2 regions of the Streptomyces yerevanensis genome follow, and region 1 is predicted to be linked to the other one. Evidence: riboswitches for the same ligand, from Rfam matches in the RefSeq annotation. Region 1 holds a riboswitch; the other holds the start of a gene.

Evidence for each region. A riboswitch is a leader RNA that binds a small molecule or an ion and turns the genes downstream of it on or off. The one in region 1 is predicted to bind cobalamin.
Region 2: linked by a shared signal. The riboswitch ahead of OP79_RS03905 (CbtB domain-containing protein) and the one ahead of OP79_RS00310 (cobalamin biosynthesis protein) in region 1 are both predicted to bind cobalamin.

The regions. Positions count from the first base shown of each region.
Region 1 covers NZ_JNWJ01000001.1:58,167-65,532, forward strand. Annotated here, with positions in the region: gene OP79_RS00295 (lysozyme) at 1-18, shown strand, start outside; gene OP79_RS00300 (inorganic phosphate transporter) at 207-1,421, shown strand; gene OP79_RS00305 (hypothetical protein) at 1,434-1,655, shown strand; cobalamin riboswitch at 1,726-1,869, shown strand; gene OP79_RS00310 (cobalamin biosynthesis protein) at 1,996-2,967, shown strand; gene OP79_RS00315 (cobyric acid synthase) at 2,964-4,475, shown strand; gene cobN (cobaltochelatase subunit CobN) at 4,472-7,366, shown strand, end outside.
Region 2 covers NZ_JNWJ01000003.1:77,836-85,201, forward strand. Annotated here, with positions in the region: gene OP79_RS03895 (acyl-CoA dehydrogenase family protein) at 1-961, opposite strand, end outside; gene OP79_RS03900 (CbtA family protein) at 1,148-1,912, opposite strand; gene OP79_RS03905 (CbtB domain-containing protein) at 1,938-2,171, opposite strand; cobalamin riboswitch at 2,208-2,368, opposite strand; gene OP79_RS03910 (histidine phosphatase family protein) at 2,480-3,049, shown strand; gene OP79_RS03915 (four-helix bundle copper-binding protein) at 3,127-3,498, opposite strand; gene dhaK (dihydroxyacetone kinase subunit DhaK) at 3,671-4,663, shown strand; gene dhaL (dihydroxyacetone kinase subunit DhaL) at 4,727-5,326, shown strand; gene OP79_RS03930 (PTS-dependent dihydroxyacetone kinase phosphotransferase subunit DhaM) at 5,319-5,729, shown strand; gene OP79_RS03935 (hypothetical protein) at 5,987-6,562, shown strand; gene OP79_RS03940 (PadR family transcriptional regulator) at 6,563-7,132, opposite strand; gene OP79_RS03945 (NADPH-dependent 2,4-dienoyl-CoA reductase) at 7,183-7,366, opposite strand, start outside.

The DNA of each region.
Region 1 (7,366 bases):
AAGTTCGCGAAGGGCTAGAAGCAAGGGCTAGCGGAGCCCAGTACTCCGCCTCAGTTCGACTCCCACGTCACCCCTCCGGTATATCCGGAGGGGTGACGCCTCGTTTTGGTACACCTCACGGTCCTGCCAAGTTCATCTTCCGTTCATCCAGGTTGCCTACGGTCCACAGACCGATGACGTCCGATAGAAGACCGGGTAACGGGTAAATGGAGAACTTCTCGCTGATCCTCGCGATAGTGGTGGTCACTGCCCTCGCGTTCGATTTCACGAACGGTTTCCACGACACTGCCAACGCGATGGCCACCACCATCTCGACCGGCGCCATGAAGCCCAAGGCCGCCGTGGCCATGTCCGCCGTACTCAACCTCGTCGGCGCGTTCCTCTCCGTGGAGGTCGCCAACACGATCTCCAAGGGCCTGGTCAACGAAGACGGCATACAACCCGAGGTGATCTTCGCCGCGCTCGTCGGCGCCATCCTCTGGAACCTGCTGACCTGGCTCGTCGGCCTGCCGTCCAGTTCCTCGCACGCCCTCATGGGCGGCCTGATCGGCGCCACCATCGCCTCGGCGGGCGCCGGCGCGGTGCACGGCGACGTCCTCGTCACCAAGGTGCTGATCCCCGCGATCGCCGCCCCGCTGGTCGCGGGCCTCGCCGCGATGCTCGCCTCCCGGCTGACGTACAAGCTCGGCAAGAACGCGAACGGCGAAGCCGCCAAGAAGGGCTACCGCACAGGTCAGATCGCCTCCGCCGGACTCGTTTCGCTGGCCCACGGCACCAACGACGCGCAGAAGACCATGGGCATCATCACCCTCGCCCTGGTCGCCGGCGGCGCCGTCGCCCCGGACTCGGACCCCCCGACCTGGGTGATCCTCTCCGCCGGTCTCGCGATCGCGCTCGGCACCTACCTGGGCGGCTGGCGCATCATCCGCACGATGGGCAAGGGCCTGACCGACCTTCAGCCGCAGCAGGGCTTCGCCGCCCAGACCAGCGCGGCCACGGTCATCCTGGCCTCCTCGCACCTCGGCTTCTCCCTGTCCACCACGCACTCGGTCTCCGGCTCGGTGATGGGCGCGGGCCTCGGCCGCAAGGGCGGTGTGGTGCGCTGGTCCACCGCCACCCGGATGTTCGTCGCCTGGGGCCTGACGCTGCCGGCCGCGGCTCTGGTCGCCGCGATCGCGGAGTACGTGACCTCCTTCGGCACTTGGGGCACCGCGTTCGTCGCCGTCTTCCTGGTCGCGTCCAGCGCCGCGATCTGGGTGGTCTCCCGCCGCCAGGTGATCGACCACACGAACGTCAACGACACCAACGGCACAGAGGAACCCGCCGACGTGGTGACCACGGCCATCACCGCCGTCACCCCGCCCCCGACGGGCACCGTCGAAGAGCCGGACACCGAGCCCGCCCCTACCGCCACGGTCTAAGGAACGAACAGCATGAAGATCGATTGGGCAGCCCTCGGCTCCGTCTTCGGAGTCAGCCTCATCGTCACCGTCGCCCTCGTGGGCCTCTTCACCCTCGGCATCGCCGGCCTCTCCAAGCGCGAGTCGGCGTCCGCCCAGGGCAACTCCGCGGCCCTCGCGACGACCGGCGCGTACGCCTGCTTCACGGCATGCACGGCGGCGGTGGCGTACGGGATCTATCTGATCGTGGCCTGACGTCCCGCACGCCACCCGCCTGTGTGGGCCTTCGCACACTCTCCCTTCGCAGGTCAGCGGCAAGTTGACGGCTGCTGATGGGCGTGGTGGACTGCCCGAGCCAAGTACGGCGGCAGAAGAGGAAGCCGGTGTGAGTCCGGCGCGGTCCCGCCACTGTCACCGGGGAAGTAACTCCCCGGGAGCCAGGAACTCTCGCCGTCGGTCTCGTCGAACCAGGGCGCGGACACCCTGAGTGAGGACATAACGCCATGCGCGGCTGCCTGTTGCGGATCAGTTTGCCGAGTACGAGGGATTCGAGGGCCCCAAGGGTTCTGCCTGACGTAGCGACAGGCTGACCCCCATGCGTGCCGATCGCGTTTTCGCGTACGGCGCCGCCGCCGGCCTCCTCGGTGACCAACTCCTCGGCGATCCGCGCCGTGGACATCCGGTCGCCGCGTTCGGGCGGGCCGCGGGCGCCGTGGAACGGGTGTTGTGGCGGGACCACCGTGGGTGGGGCGCGCTGCACACCGCCGTGTGCGTAGGCGGTGCCGTATCCCTCGCGGCCCTCGCCGCCACTTCCGTACGTACGTCCCGTGCCGCCTCCGTCGCGCTGACCGCCGCCGCCACCTGGACCGTGGTCGGCGGGACTTCGCTCGGCCGCGAGGCCCGGGCCATCGGCGAGGCACTCGCCGCAGGGGACATCGAGATGGCCCGGGAACGGCTGCCGCACCTGTGCGGACGGGACCCCCAGGCGCTGGACGCCGACGGGATCGCCCGGGCCGTCGTCGAGTCCGTCGCCGAGAACACCTCCGACGCGGTGGTCGGCGCGCTCGTGTGGGGCGCCGTGGCAGGTGTGCCGGGACTCGTCGGCTTCCGGGCCGTCAACACGCTGGACGCCATGGTCGGGCACAGGTCGTCCAAGTACCGGCGCTACGGCTGGGCTTCCGCGCGGCTCGACGACGTGGCGGGCTGGCCGGGCGCCCGGTTGACCGCCGTGCTCGCGACCGTCGCGGGCAGCGATCCACGCGGGGCCGTACGCGCCTGGCGCGCCGACGCCACCCGGCACCCGAGCCCCAACGCCGGGCCCGTCGAGGCCTCGTTCGCGGGAGCGTTGGGAGTACGGCTGGGCGGAACGCTGTCGTACGGCGGGCGAGTCGAGCACCGTCCGGTACTCAACGGCGAGGGGCGGGCCGTGCGGGTCGACGACATCGAGCGGGCCGTGCGGCTCTCGCGGCGCGTGAGCCGGCTCGCACTCGGTGCGACCGTCGCCGGGCGACTCGTCACGAGACGGCTCCTCACCAGACGACTCGACACAAAGGGGCGTACGTCATGAGCGGCGGCGGGCTGCTCGTCGCCGGGACCACCTCCGACGCGGGCAAGAGCGTGGTCACCGCCGGGATCTGCCGGTGGCTGGTTCGCCAGGGGGTGAAAGTCGCTCCCTTCAAGGCGCAGAACATGTCCCTCAATTCATTCGTCACACGCGAGGGCGCCGAGATCGGGCGCGCGCAGGCCATGCAGGCACAAGCCGCACGCGTCGAGCCGACGGCGCTCATGAACCCCGTACTGCTGAAGCCGGGCAGCGACCGCAGCAGCCAGGTCGTGCTGATGGGCAAACCGGTGGGCGAGTTGAGCGCGCGCGGCTATCACGGGGGCAGGCAGGAGAGGCTTCTCGGGACCGTGTTGGACTGCCTGGCCGAGTTGCGGGGCACGTATGACGCGGTGATCTGTGAGGGGGCGGGCAGTCCCGCCGAGATCAATCTGCGGCGGACCGACATCGTGAACATGGGGATCGCCAGGAATGCCCGGCTCCCTGTGCTGGTGGTCGGTGACATCGATCGTGGCGGGGTCTTCGCGTCGTTCTTCGGGACGGTCGCTCTGCTGTCGCAGGAGGATCAGGAACTCGTCGCCGGGTTCCTGGTCAACAAGTTCCGCGGCGATGTGTCGCTGCTGGAGCCGGGGTTGGACATGCTTTACGGCCTCACCGGGCGCTCGACATACGGTGTGCTCCCCTTCCAGCACGGGCTCGGCATCGACGAGGAGGACGGACTGCGGGTGTCGTTGCGGGGCACGGTGCGCGAGTCCGTGGTCGCTCCGCCCGTCGGCGAGGACGTCCTACGGGTCGCCGTCTGTGCGATCCCCCTCATGTCCAACTTCACCGACGTGGACGCGTTGGCCGCCGAACCGGGCGTCGTGGTGCGGTTCGTGGACCGCCCCGAGGAGTTGGCCGACGCCGACCTCGTGGTGATCCCGGGGACCCGCGGGACGGTGCGGGCCCTGGAGTGGCTGCGGGAGCGCGGCCTCGCGGACGCGCTGATGCGCAGAGCCGCTGAGGGGCGGCCCGTCCTCGGGATCTGCGGCGGCTTCCAGGTGCTCGGCGAGCACATCGAGGACGAGGTCGAGTCACGCGCGGGCCATGTCGACGGACTCGGACTGCTCCCCGTACGCGTGCGGTTCGCTCGCGAGAAGACCCTTACGCGGCCCGTCGGCGAGGCGCTCGGCGAGCACGTCGAGGGGTACGAGATCCATCACGGCGTCGCCGAAGTCACCGGCGGAGTCCCCTTCTTGGACGGCTGCCGGGTCGGCGAGATCTGGGGCACGCACTGGCACGGCTCACTGGAGTCGGACGGTTTCCGGCGGGCCTTCCTGCGCGAGGTGGCGGCCGCCGCGGGCCGCCGTTTCGTACCGGCCGCCGACACCTCGTTCGCCGCGCTGCGCGAGGAACAGCTCGACCGGCTCGGCGATCTGATCGAGAACCACGCGGACACGGACGCGCTGTGGCGACTCATCGAGTCGGGCGCGCCATCAGGACTGCCCTTCATTCCACCGGGAGCGCCCGCATGAGCACAGTGCTGTTGTTGTCGACCGCCGATACGGATCTGCTGGCGGCCCGGGCCGCTTCCGGCGCCTCGTACCGGATCGGCAATCCGACCCGGGTGGATGTGGCGGAGGAGCTGCCCGCGCTCGTCGAGGGCGCGGACATCGCCGTCGTACGCCTGCTGGGTGGCAAACGCGCCTGGGAGGACGGGCTCGCGGCGTTGAAGACGTCCGGGATCCCGACGGTTCTGCTCGGCGGGGAGACTGTCCCCGACGCGGAGTTGATGGCCGAGTCATCGGTACCGGCCGGTGTCGTGGCGGAGGCGCTGCGGTACCTCGTGGAGGGCGGCCCCGGAAACCTCGCCGAACTGGCCCGCTTCCTCTCCGACACCGTGCTGCTCACGGGCGAAGGCTTCGAAGAACCGCGGAAGATGGCCGAGTACGGAGTCCACGGCGAGCGTCCGTACGCCGACGGCCGCCCGACCATCGGCGTGCTCTTCTACCGGGCCCATGAACTGTCCGGCAACACCGCCTTCGTGGACACCCTGTGCAACGCGATCGAGGCGCGCGGCGCCAACGCCCTTCCCGTGTACTGCGGTTCGCTGCGCGGCGCCGACGATGGCCTGTACGAGATCCTCGGGAAGGCCGACGCGCTGGTCGCCACCGTGCTCGCGGCGGGAGGCACACACGCCTCGCAGGCCTCGGCGGGCGGTGACGAGGAGGCCTGGGACATCGGGGCGCTGGCGGACCTCAACATCCCTGTGCTGCAAGGGCTTTGCCTGACGTCTTCGAAGCAGGCGTGGGATGAGTCCGATGCCGCCCTCTCTCCCATGGACGCGGCGATGCAGGTCGCGATCCCGGAGTTCGACGGGCGGATCATCACGGTCCCGTTCTCCTTCAAGGAGCAGGGCCCTGACGACGTACCGGTGTACGTCGCCGATCCGGAACGGGCCGGGCGGGTGGCCGGAATCGCCGTACGGCACGCGCAGTTGAAGCACAAGCCGAACGACGAGAAGAAGCTCGCGCTCGTCTTCACCGCCTACCCGACGAAGCACTCACGCGTCGGGAACGCGGTGGGGCTCGACACCCCGGCTTCAGCGGTACGGGTCCTTGACGCACTGCGGGACGCTGGATACAGGGTCACCGAATACCCGTCCGGCGGCGACGAGTTGATCCACCGGCTCATCGCGGCCGGCGGTCACGACGTCGAGTGGCTGACGGAGGATCAGCTGGCCGCCGCGCCGGCGCGCGTACCGCTCGCCGACTACCAGGCGTGGTTCGACAAGCTCGACCCCGCGCTGCGGGAAGGGATGCTGGAGGCGTGGGGGGAGCCGCCAGGGTCGTTGTACGTCGACGGGGACGACATCGTGCTGGCCTCCCTCCAGTTCGGGAACGTCGTGGTCATGATCCAGCCGCCGCGCGGTTTCGGCGAGAACCCGATCGCGATCTACCACGACCCGGACATGCCGCCGTCGCACCACTACATGGCGGCGTACCGGTGGCTGGAAAACAGCTTTGGCGCGGATGCGATCGTGCACATGGGCAAGCACGGCACGATGGAGTGGCTGCCGGGCAAGGGGCTTGGGCTGAGCGTGGGTTGCGCGCCGGACGCGGTGCTCGGCGACCTGCCGCTGATCTATCCCTTCATCGTCAACGACCCCGGCGAGGGCACCCAGGCCAAGCGCCGCGGTCACGCCACGGTCGTCGACCACCTGGTACCGCCGATGGCGCGCGCGGACACGTACGGGGATCTAGCGAAGCTGGAGCAGCTCCTGGACGAGTACGCCCTCGTGTCCGACCTGGACCCGACGAAGGCGCCGGCGGTACGCGCGCAGATCTGGACGCTGGTCAAGGCGGCCGAGCTGCACCACGACCTGCACGTGGACGATCAGCCGGACGACGACGCGTTCGACGAGTTCGTCATGCACATCGATGGCTACCTGTGCGAGATCAAGGACGTGCAGATCCGGGACGGGCTGCACATCCTGGGCGGGGGGCCGGAGGGCGAGCCGCGCGTCAATCTCGTACTCGCCGTGCTGCGGGCCTCCCAGGTGTGGGGCGGCGCCGCGAACGCGCTGCCGGGCCTGCGCGCCTCGTTCGCCTCTCATTTCGGGCTGGTCGAGAAGGAGTTGCTCGCCGAGCCGGGCACGCCGCTGAAGGTGCCGGCCGAGCTGACCGACCTCGTCGAAGGACCGTCACGCACGGCTGCGGACGCGATCGACCTCCTGGAGATCCTGTGCCGCCAGGTCGCGGAGGGCATGGAAGAGCGCGGCTGGGACGTCACGGCCGTCCCCGCTCTCGTACGCGAGGTCGTCGGCTCCGAACTCCCGGACGCAGTAGCGGTGTTGGAGTTCGCGTGCCGTGAGGTCGTGCCGCGCCTCGCCCGTACGACGGACGAGATCGACCACATCCTCCGGGCCCTGGACGGCGGTTACGTCCCGGCTGGGCCGTCGGGTTCGCCTACGCGCGGGCTCGTGAACGTCCTGCCGACCGGCCGCAACTTCTACTCGGTCGACCCCAAGGCCATTCCTTCGAGGCTGAGTTGGGAGGTCGGGCAGTCGCTGGCGGACTCGCTGGTCCAGCGGTATCTGGCCGACACCGGTGAGTACCCGAAGTCGGTCGGCCTGACGGTCTGGGGTACGTCCGCGATGCGCACCCAGGGCGATGACATCGCGGAGATCCTGGCGCTGCTGGGCTGCCGGCCGGTGTGGGACGACGCGTCGCGGCGGGTGACGGGCTTCGAGGTGGTTCCGGTGGAGGAACTGGGCCGGCCGCGGATTGACGTCACGGTCCGTATCTCCGGGTTCTTCCGGGATGCGTTTCCGCATGTGGTGGGGCTGATTGACGATGCGGTTCGGGCGGTGGCGGAGCTTGATGAGCCCGCGGAGAGCAACTTCGTGCGGGCGCATGTGGAGGAG
Region 2 (7,366 bases), on a different contig from region 1:
ACACCTTCACGGCGGAGGCGTCCTGCGGGGTGAGGGTGGCTTCCTGGACGGCGTTCACCATCTGCCAGTTGAGGAGCTTCATCGCGTCGAGCCTGGTGTGCGTCTGGGCGAGGCGGCGGCGCACCCAGGGGAGGTCGACGACGCGGCGGCCGTCGGCGAGCTTGGTCTCCAGCGCCCAGCGCTGTACGTCGTGCAGGGCGCGGATGGCCATGGTGCCGTGCGCGGCGAGGGTGACGCGCTCGTGGTTGAGCTGGTTGGTGATCAGCCGCCAGCCCTTGTTCTCCTCGCCGACGCGGCGGGAGACGGGGACGCGGATGTTCTCGTAGTAGCTCGCGGTGGTGTCGTGCGAGGCGAGGGTGTTGATGAGGGTGCAGGAGTAGCCGGGGTCGGAGGTCGGCACGAGGAGCATGGTGATGCCCTTGTGCGGGGGTGCGTCCGGGTCGGTACGGACGGCCAGCCACACCCAGTCCGCCGTATCACCGTTCGTCGTCCAGATCTTCTGGCCGTTGACGATGTACTCATCGCCATCCCGAACAGCCCTGGTCTTGAGCGCGGCCAGGTCCGTGCCCGCGTCGGGCTCGCTGTAGCCGATCGCGAAGTCGATCTCGCCGGAGAGGATCTTCGGCAGGAAGTACGCCTTCTGCTCCTCGGTGCCGAACTGCATGATCGTCGGTCCGACCGTGTTCAGCGCCATCAGCGGCAGGGGTACGCCCGCCTGGGCGGCCTCGTCGAAGAAGATGAACTGTTCCATCGGACTCAGCCCGCGCCCGCCGTACTCCTTCGGCCAGCCCACCCCGAGCCAGCCGTCGGAGCCGAGCCGGCGGATGGTCTCGCGGTAGAACCGCTTCTGCGCCGCCGGGTCCGCGTACCGGGCGTGGACGTTCTCCGGCACCAACTCGGTGAAGTAGGCGCGCAGTTCGGTGCGCAACTCCTGCTGCTCCGGCGTGTATTCGAGATGCACGGCGCCTCCTGGCTCCCACGGGGCTCCTACTGGCCTGCTGCTCCGGCCGCCCTGTCTTACGGCGCACACCGTAGAACGTGTTCCAGAAATTGGGAACACGCGGGAGTGGGTAACACGTGGATGGCACGTGGGTGGCACAAGGAAAGGCCCCCGGTTGTCCGGGGGCCCATCGCTTGACTCAACTGTTCACTGCGGTACGGGAGTTGCCTGCGTGGCGCTCCCCCGCTGGGCAGCAGCCGTACGCGGAGCCAGCACGCGCTCCGCGAGGTACCCGAAGACCAGGCCGTACGCGGTCCACAGGGTCACCTGGATGGCGAGGGCGGCGAGCCGGTACTGCCACAGCAGGGTGCCGGGGAAGCCCTCCGGGACCATGTTGTACGACGGCAGGACCGCGTACGCCAGGCCGACGACGAGCACGAAGAAGGCTCCCGCGGAGAGGGTTGCGTTCCAGTTGCCCAGGCGTGGCGCGAGGCGCTTGCCGAGGATCACCGTGCCGACGGCCAGCAGCACGCTGAGTACGACCATCAGGAAGTACAGCGTGGTCCGCTGGTTGAGGGTGTCGGGGTCGCCGACGGCGGGTGGGTTGGCGGGGTACTTGAGGAACGGGACGACGTAGACCGCGAGCAGGCCCGCGGTCGACAGCAGCAGCGCGCTCGCGCGTGGCCCGAAGCGGCCGATCCTGCCGAGTGCGAAGCAGTACGCGAGGGCGGCGATGCCGCCGAACGCGACGCCGTAGACGAGGACGCCGGTGCTCAGACCGGCGGTGGACTGCATGGTGCGGCTGACGAGTTCCTCGCCGCCGTGCTCGTGGGCGTGGGCCTCCTCGAAGGCGATGGCCTCGTCGACACGTGGTTCGCCGAGGAAATAGGCGACGACCAGGGCGAGCAGGCCCGCGGCGAGTCCCGCGAGCATGCCACGCACCAGGAGGTTTCTGACGGTTGCTGAGTCCATGTGCTCGTACGCTTCCTCGTCGCCGTCAGTGACAGGGGAAGCCGAGGAGGTGGCGGGCGTCGTGCACCCACTCGTGCACGCCTTCGCCGGAGACCACGGAGGTGGCGCCCTGCTCGGCGCCGACGAAGTAGAGCAGGACCAGCATCAGGATGCCGAAGAAGACCGCCCAGGGGACGATCGCGCCGATCGGCAGCTTGGCCGGCACGGCGGCCGGTACAGCGGGGTTGGTCACGGTCGGCTGAGCGACGGACTGGGCCATGGCAGAACCTCCTGGGGAACTCGCGTCCCATCTTGGTGGTGCACAGGACGACGGCCACGGGTCTGACTTGCCCGGACTGCACCGCCCCTGGTGGGAGGCGGTCGCTACGGGCTTACAGTGGCGCGACCGTGCCGGATTCTCACCGGCTTCCGTCGAACCGTCGTCAATATCGACGTGACCGTACCGCGAAGCGGGGAGGCGGCCAAGGGCGCACGCGGTGCAGGAGAGTGCGCCGTTGCCCTGGTCATGCGCCAATTCCCGGTGTGGGCAAGGGCTTTGAGCGGGCGTTCGAGTACGAAAGTGGGCCGATGACCAGCCGAGTGATGTTGATCTCACCAGCGATCAGTGCCGCACTGCGGGAGGCGCGTTTCGACGACGGATGCCCTCTCGACCCCGCCGGGCTGCGGCTCGCGGAGGCAGCAGCGGGTGCGCTGCCCGCTGTGGACCGGGCCCTGGTCTCCCCCGGCGTGCGCTGCCGCGAGACGGCCGGCGCGCTCGGTCTCGACGCCACGGACGAGCCCGAGTTGGCGGGGCTGGACGTGGGTCGCTGGCGCGGCGCGAGCCTGGCCGAGGTGAGCGCCGAGGAGCCGGAGGCGGTCGCGCGCTGGCTGGCGGATCCGTCCTGCGCCCCGCACGGCGGTGAATCCGTACGCGAGTTGTGCGACCGGGTCGCCAAGTGGCTCGATTCGGCCGGGCAGTTCTCGGGCCGGACCCTCGCCGTCGTCGAGCCGGAGATCGTACGGGCCGTGGTGGTACGGGCGCTCGGTGCTCCGGAGCCGACGTTCTGGCGGATCGACGTACCGCCGCTGACCGCGACGGAACTCAGCGGTCGGGCCGGACGCTGGAACGTACGGGTGGGGCGGGGGCTCGGGGACTGACGGGCCGAGGCCTGGGCGGCTGCTCGTCACCTCAGGGCGGCCGACATCCCGGCAGGACCGTCACCCCAGCAAACCCGTCACCTCAGCAGGGCGAGGAACTCCGTGCAGGCGCGCGCACAGTCCCGGCAGGCCAGCGCGCCCTCCTCGGCGCCGGGGTTCCGGTCGAAGACGTGCGCGGTCTCCAGGCAGACGCCGCGGCACCACTCGACCTGGGCGCGCGTCGCGGCCTCGTCCTGCCAGGTCTGCTCGGCCAGCACGCGGCAGGTCGCGTCGCAGACCTCCGCGCACATGATGCTCTTGCGCCGCAGCTCCTGTTGATCTTCGGGACCGTCGAGATCGGCGAGACTCGCGCGCAGCGCACACACCCGCGCGCACTCGGTACACGCCTGCGCACAGGCGAACCGGTCCTCGAGGAAACGGACGAGTTCCTGCTGATCTGTCGCTGACACGCTGTCCGAGTAGCCGGACACCGTCACGCCAAACCCGGTGACGTCACCAAGCGGGCACGAGATCCGCCGTTCCCACCCGTGCCCAACCGCACTCGGCGATCGATACTTGACCCGCAGGCTTTGAGAGATCCAGGACGCGGCCACGGCTGCTCACCTCACCCGGAGGTACGGAATGAAGATGCTCATCAACGTCGCGGAGACGGTTGTCGCGGACGCGCTGCGGGGCATGGCTGCCGCGCACCCCGAGCTGACCGTGGATGTAGAGAACCGGGTGATCGTTCGGCGGGACGCTCCGGTGGCCGGGCAGGTGGGGCTCGTCTCCGGTGGCGGTTCGGGGCACGAGCCGTTGCACGGCGGGTTCGTGGGTCCGGGGATGCTGTCGGCGGCCTGTCCGGGAGAGGTGTTCACCAGCCCGGTGCCGGACCAGATGGTGCGGGCGGCCGCCGCCGTGGACAGCGGGGCCGGGGTGCTGTTCATCGTGAAGAACTACACCGGGGACGTACTCAACTTCGACATGGCGGCGGAGCTCGCCGAGGACGAGGGCATCCAGGTGGCGAAGGTGCTCGTCAACGACGACGTGGCGGTGACCGACAGCCTCTACACGGCGGGGCGGCGCGGCACCGGCGCGACGCTGTTCGTGGAGAAGATCGCGGGCGCCGCCGCCCATGAGGGCCAGCCGCTGGAGCGGGTCGAGGCGCTGGCCCGTCAGGTCAACGAGAGCTCCCGGAGTTTCGGCGTCGCACTGAGCGCCTGTACGACTCCGGCCAAGGGCAGCCCCACCTTCGATCTCCCGCCCGGCGAGCTGGAGTTGGGCATCGGCATCCACGGCGAGCCCGGCCGCGAGCGGCGCGCGATGATGACGTCGCGGGAGATCGCCGACTTCTCGGTGAACGCGGTCCTGGAGGACCTGAACCCCAGGAATCCGGTGCTGGTGCTGGTCAACGGCATGGGTGCGACGCCGCTCCTGGAGCTGTACGGCTTCAACGCGGAGGTGCAGCGCGTGCTGACCGAGCGTGGTGTCGCCGTGGCGCGCACCCTCGTCGGGAACTACGTCACCTCGCTCGACATGGCAGGAGCCTCGGTGACGCTGTGTCAGGTCAACGAGGAGCTGCTGCGGCTGTGGGACGCTCCGGTGCGTACGGCGGGCCTGCGCTGGGGCATGTGAGACCGGTCAACTCCCTTACCTGACAAGCACGATGACTACGCAAGCACCATGCGAGGAGATCCTGTGCTCGACGCCGACTTCTTCCGCCGTTGGATGACGGCGACCGCCGCTTCCGTCGACCGCGAGACGGAGCGGCTCACCGCCCTCGACTCGCCGATCGGCGACGCCGACCACGGCAGCAATCTGCAGCGCGGCTTCACGGCCGTGACGGCCACACTGGAGAAGGAGGCGCCGGGCACGCCGGGCGCCGTCCTCATGCTCGCCGGACGCCAGTTGATCTCGACGGTGGGCGGTGCGTCGGGTCCGTTGTACGGCACACTGCTGCGCCGTACCGGGAAAGCGCTCGGGGACGCGGCCGAGGTCAGCGAGGAGCAGCTCACGGACGCGTTGCGCACCGGCGTGGACGCGGTGATGCAGCTCGGCGGGGCGGCGCCCGGCGACAAGACCATGATCGACGCGCTGGTGCCCGCGGTCGACGCGCTCGGCGAGTCCTTCGCGGCGGCACGGTCCGCCGCCGAGGAGGGCGCCCTCGCCACCACGCCCTTGCAGGCCCGCAAGGGCAGGGCGAGTTATCTGGGCGAGCGGAGCATCGGGCACCAGGATCCAGGTGCCACCTCCTCCGCCCTGCTGATCGCGGCCCTCGAGGAGGCGGCCGGTGAGTGACGAGAAGCTGGTGGGGATCGTGCTCGTGTCGCACAGCGCCGAGGTGGCCACCTCGGTCGCCGAGCTGGCGGTAGGGCTCGCGGGCGGCGGCACGACCGCGCCGGTGGCTCCGGCGGGCGGGGTCGAGGACGGCGGCCTCGGCACCAGCGCCGAGCTGATCTCCGCCGCGGCCGCCTCCGTGGACCGCGGCGCCGGTGTCGCCGTACTCACCGACCTCGGCAGCGCGGTCCTCACCGTGAAGACCCTTCTCGCCGAAGGCGACGAGCTCCCGGCCCACACCCGCCTCGTGGACGCCCCCTTCGTCGAGGGCGCGGTGGCCGCGGTCGTCACCGCCTCGGCCGGAGCGGACCTCACGGCGGTGGAGGCGGCGGCTGCGGAGGCGTACACGTACCGAAAGGTGTGACACGGCCACGGCCACGGTCGGGCGATGGTGACCACGGAGGGCGGCCGGGCGGTGGCGGAGGCATGCGGATGGATCGGGCCGCCGGTCCGGCGACACGCCATGGCGCGCCGCACGGCGGAATCCGTCACCTGATCGGGCTCGGCCCGCGTGCGGGGGTGGTGCGGGGCACGTTGGCTCGTCCCAGGGCAGCACGGGCGTTTCCCAACCCTCGGCGGCGCATGGGATGTACCGCCAACCGTGCCGCCGGAGGGCAGTCAATGCGTACCACTCAGATGTTCGTCCGCACCGGTCTGACCGTGGCGGCCACCGCCGCGCTGCCGCTGGCCCTCACCGCCGGGCCCGCTGCGGCAGTGAACACGCAGATCACGGTGACCTCCAGTGGGTCCACGGTCCAGGTGAACACCACCGCGTGCCCCACCGGCGGCAACGCCTCGCTGCTCTCCAGCGGCCAGGCCAACTTCGCCCAGGGCCGCCAAGTGCCGCTGACCAGGAGCACGGGCAGCCAGAGCGCCTCCTGGTCGGGCGTCAGCACGGGCACGTACACCGTCATCGTGGTCTGCGCGAACGGCTCGACGGCGGGCACCCAGTCCGTCACCGTGTCCACGGGCTCGGGCCCCACGATCTCCACGACGACCTCCCCACCCCGATCGCCCTCACCCACGCCCACGCGCACCCCCTCGCCCTCGCCGACACGCGGGGTCATGGGCGGCGCGGGCGGCTCCACCGAGGACTACAGCACCGTCACCTACGCGGTGGGCGGGGTCCTGGTGGCCTCAGGCGTCGGGGCCACGGCCTGGGTCCTGCGCCGCCGCTCCAAGCCCAACCGGCTCTGATCACACCGTTGACTCCCGGGAAGCCGAGTCATCGGCGGGCAGTCGCCCGAACTCCTGAAGCGCATGCGTCAGCCAGTGGGTCCAGAAGGTCTCCAGGTCGATCCCGGCACGCAGGATGAGGTGCTGGAGCCGGTCCTGGGGCGTCTGTCTGCCGGGCGGGAAGTCCCGCTGCTGGATCTCCTCGTACTCCGCCAACTGCCGCTGGTGCAGGTCGAGATGGCGGCGCAGATCTTCCTCGATGCCCGCGGTGCCGACCACGGCTGCGGCCCGCAGGCGCAGCAGCAGCGGGTCGCGCAGGGGCTTGGGGTCCTGGGAGGCTGCGGTCCAGCGGGTGAGTTCGGCGCGGCCCGCGGGCAGGACCTCGTAGCTCTTCTTCTGCCCGCGGGTCGGCTGCTCGGCGGGGAGGGCCCGGATGTAGCCGACGGCCTCCAGTTTTCCCAGCTCGCGATAGATCTGCTGATGCGACGCCGACCAGAAGTAGCCGATCGACCTGTCGAAACGCCTGGTCAGCTCAAGGCCCGACGACGGTTTCTCGAGGAGGGCGGTGAGGATGGCGTGCGGGAGTGACATGAACTCATCCTAAGTACGCCGCCGAAAGCCGGCCCATGCTGCTCCCCGGGCTACAGCGCCGCCGCCAGCTCCGTGCCCTGCTTGATCGCGCGCTTCGCGTCCAGTTCGGCGGCCACGTCCGCGCCGCCGATGAGGTGCACACTGCGACCGGCGGTGCGCAGCTCGTCGTACAGGTCGCGGCGCGGCTCCTGCCCGGTGCAGAGCACGATCGCGTCGACCGGCAGGACGGTGCTC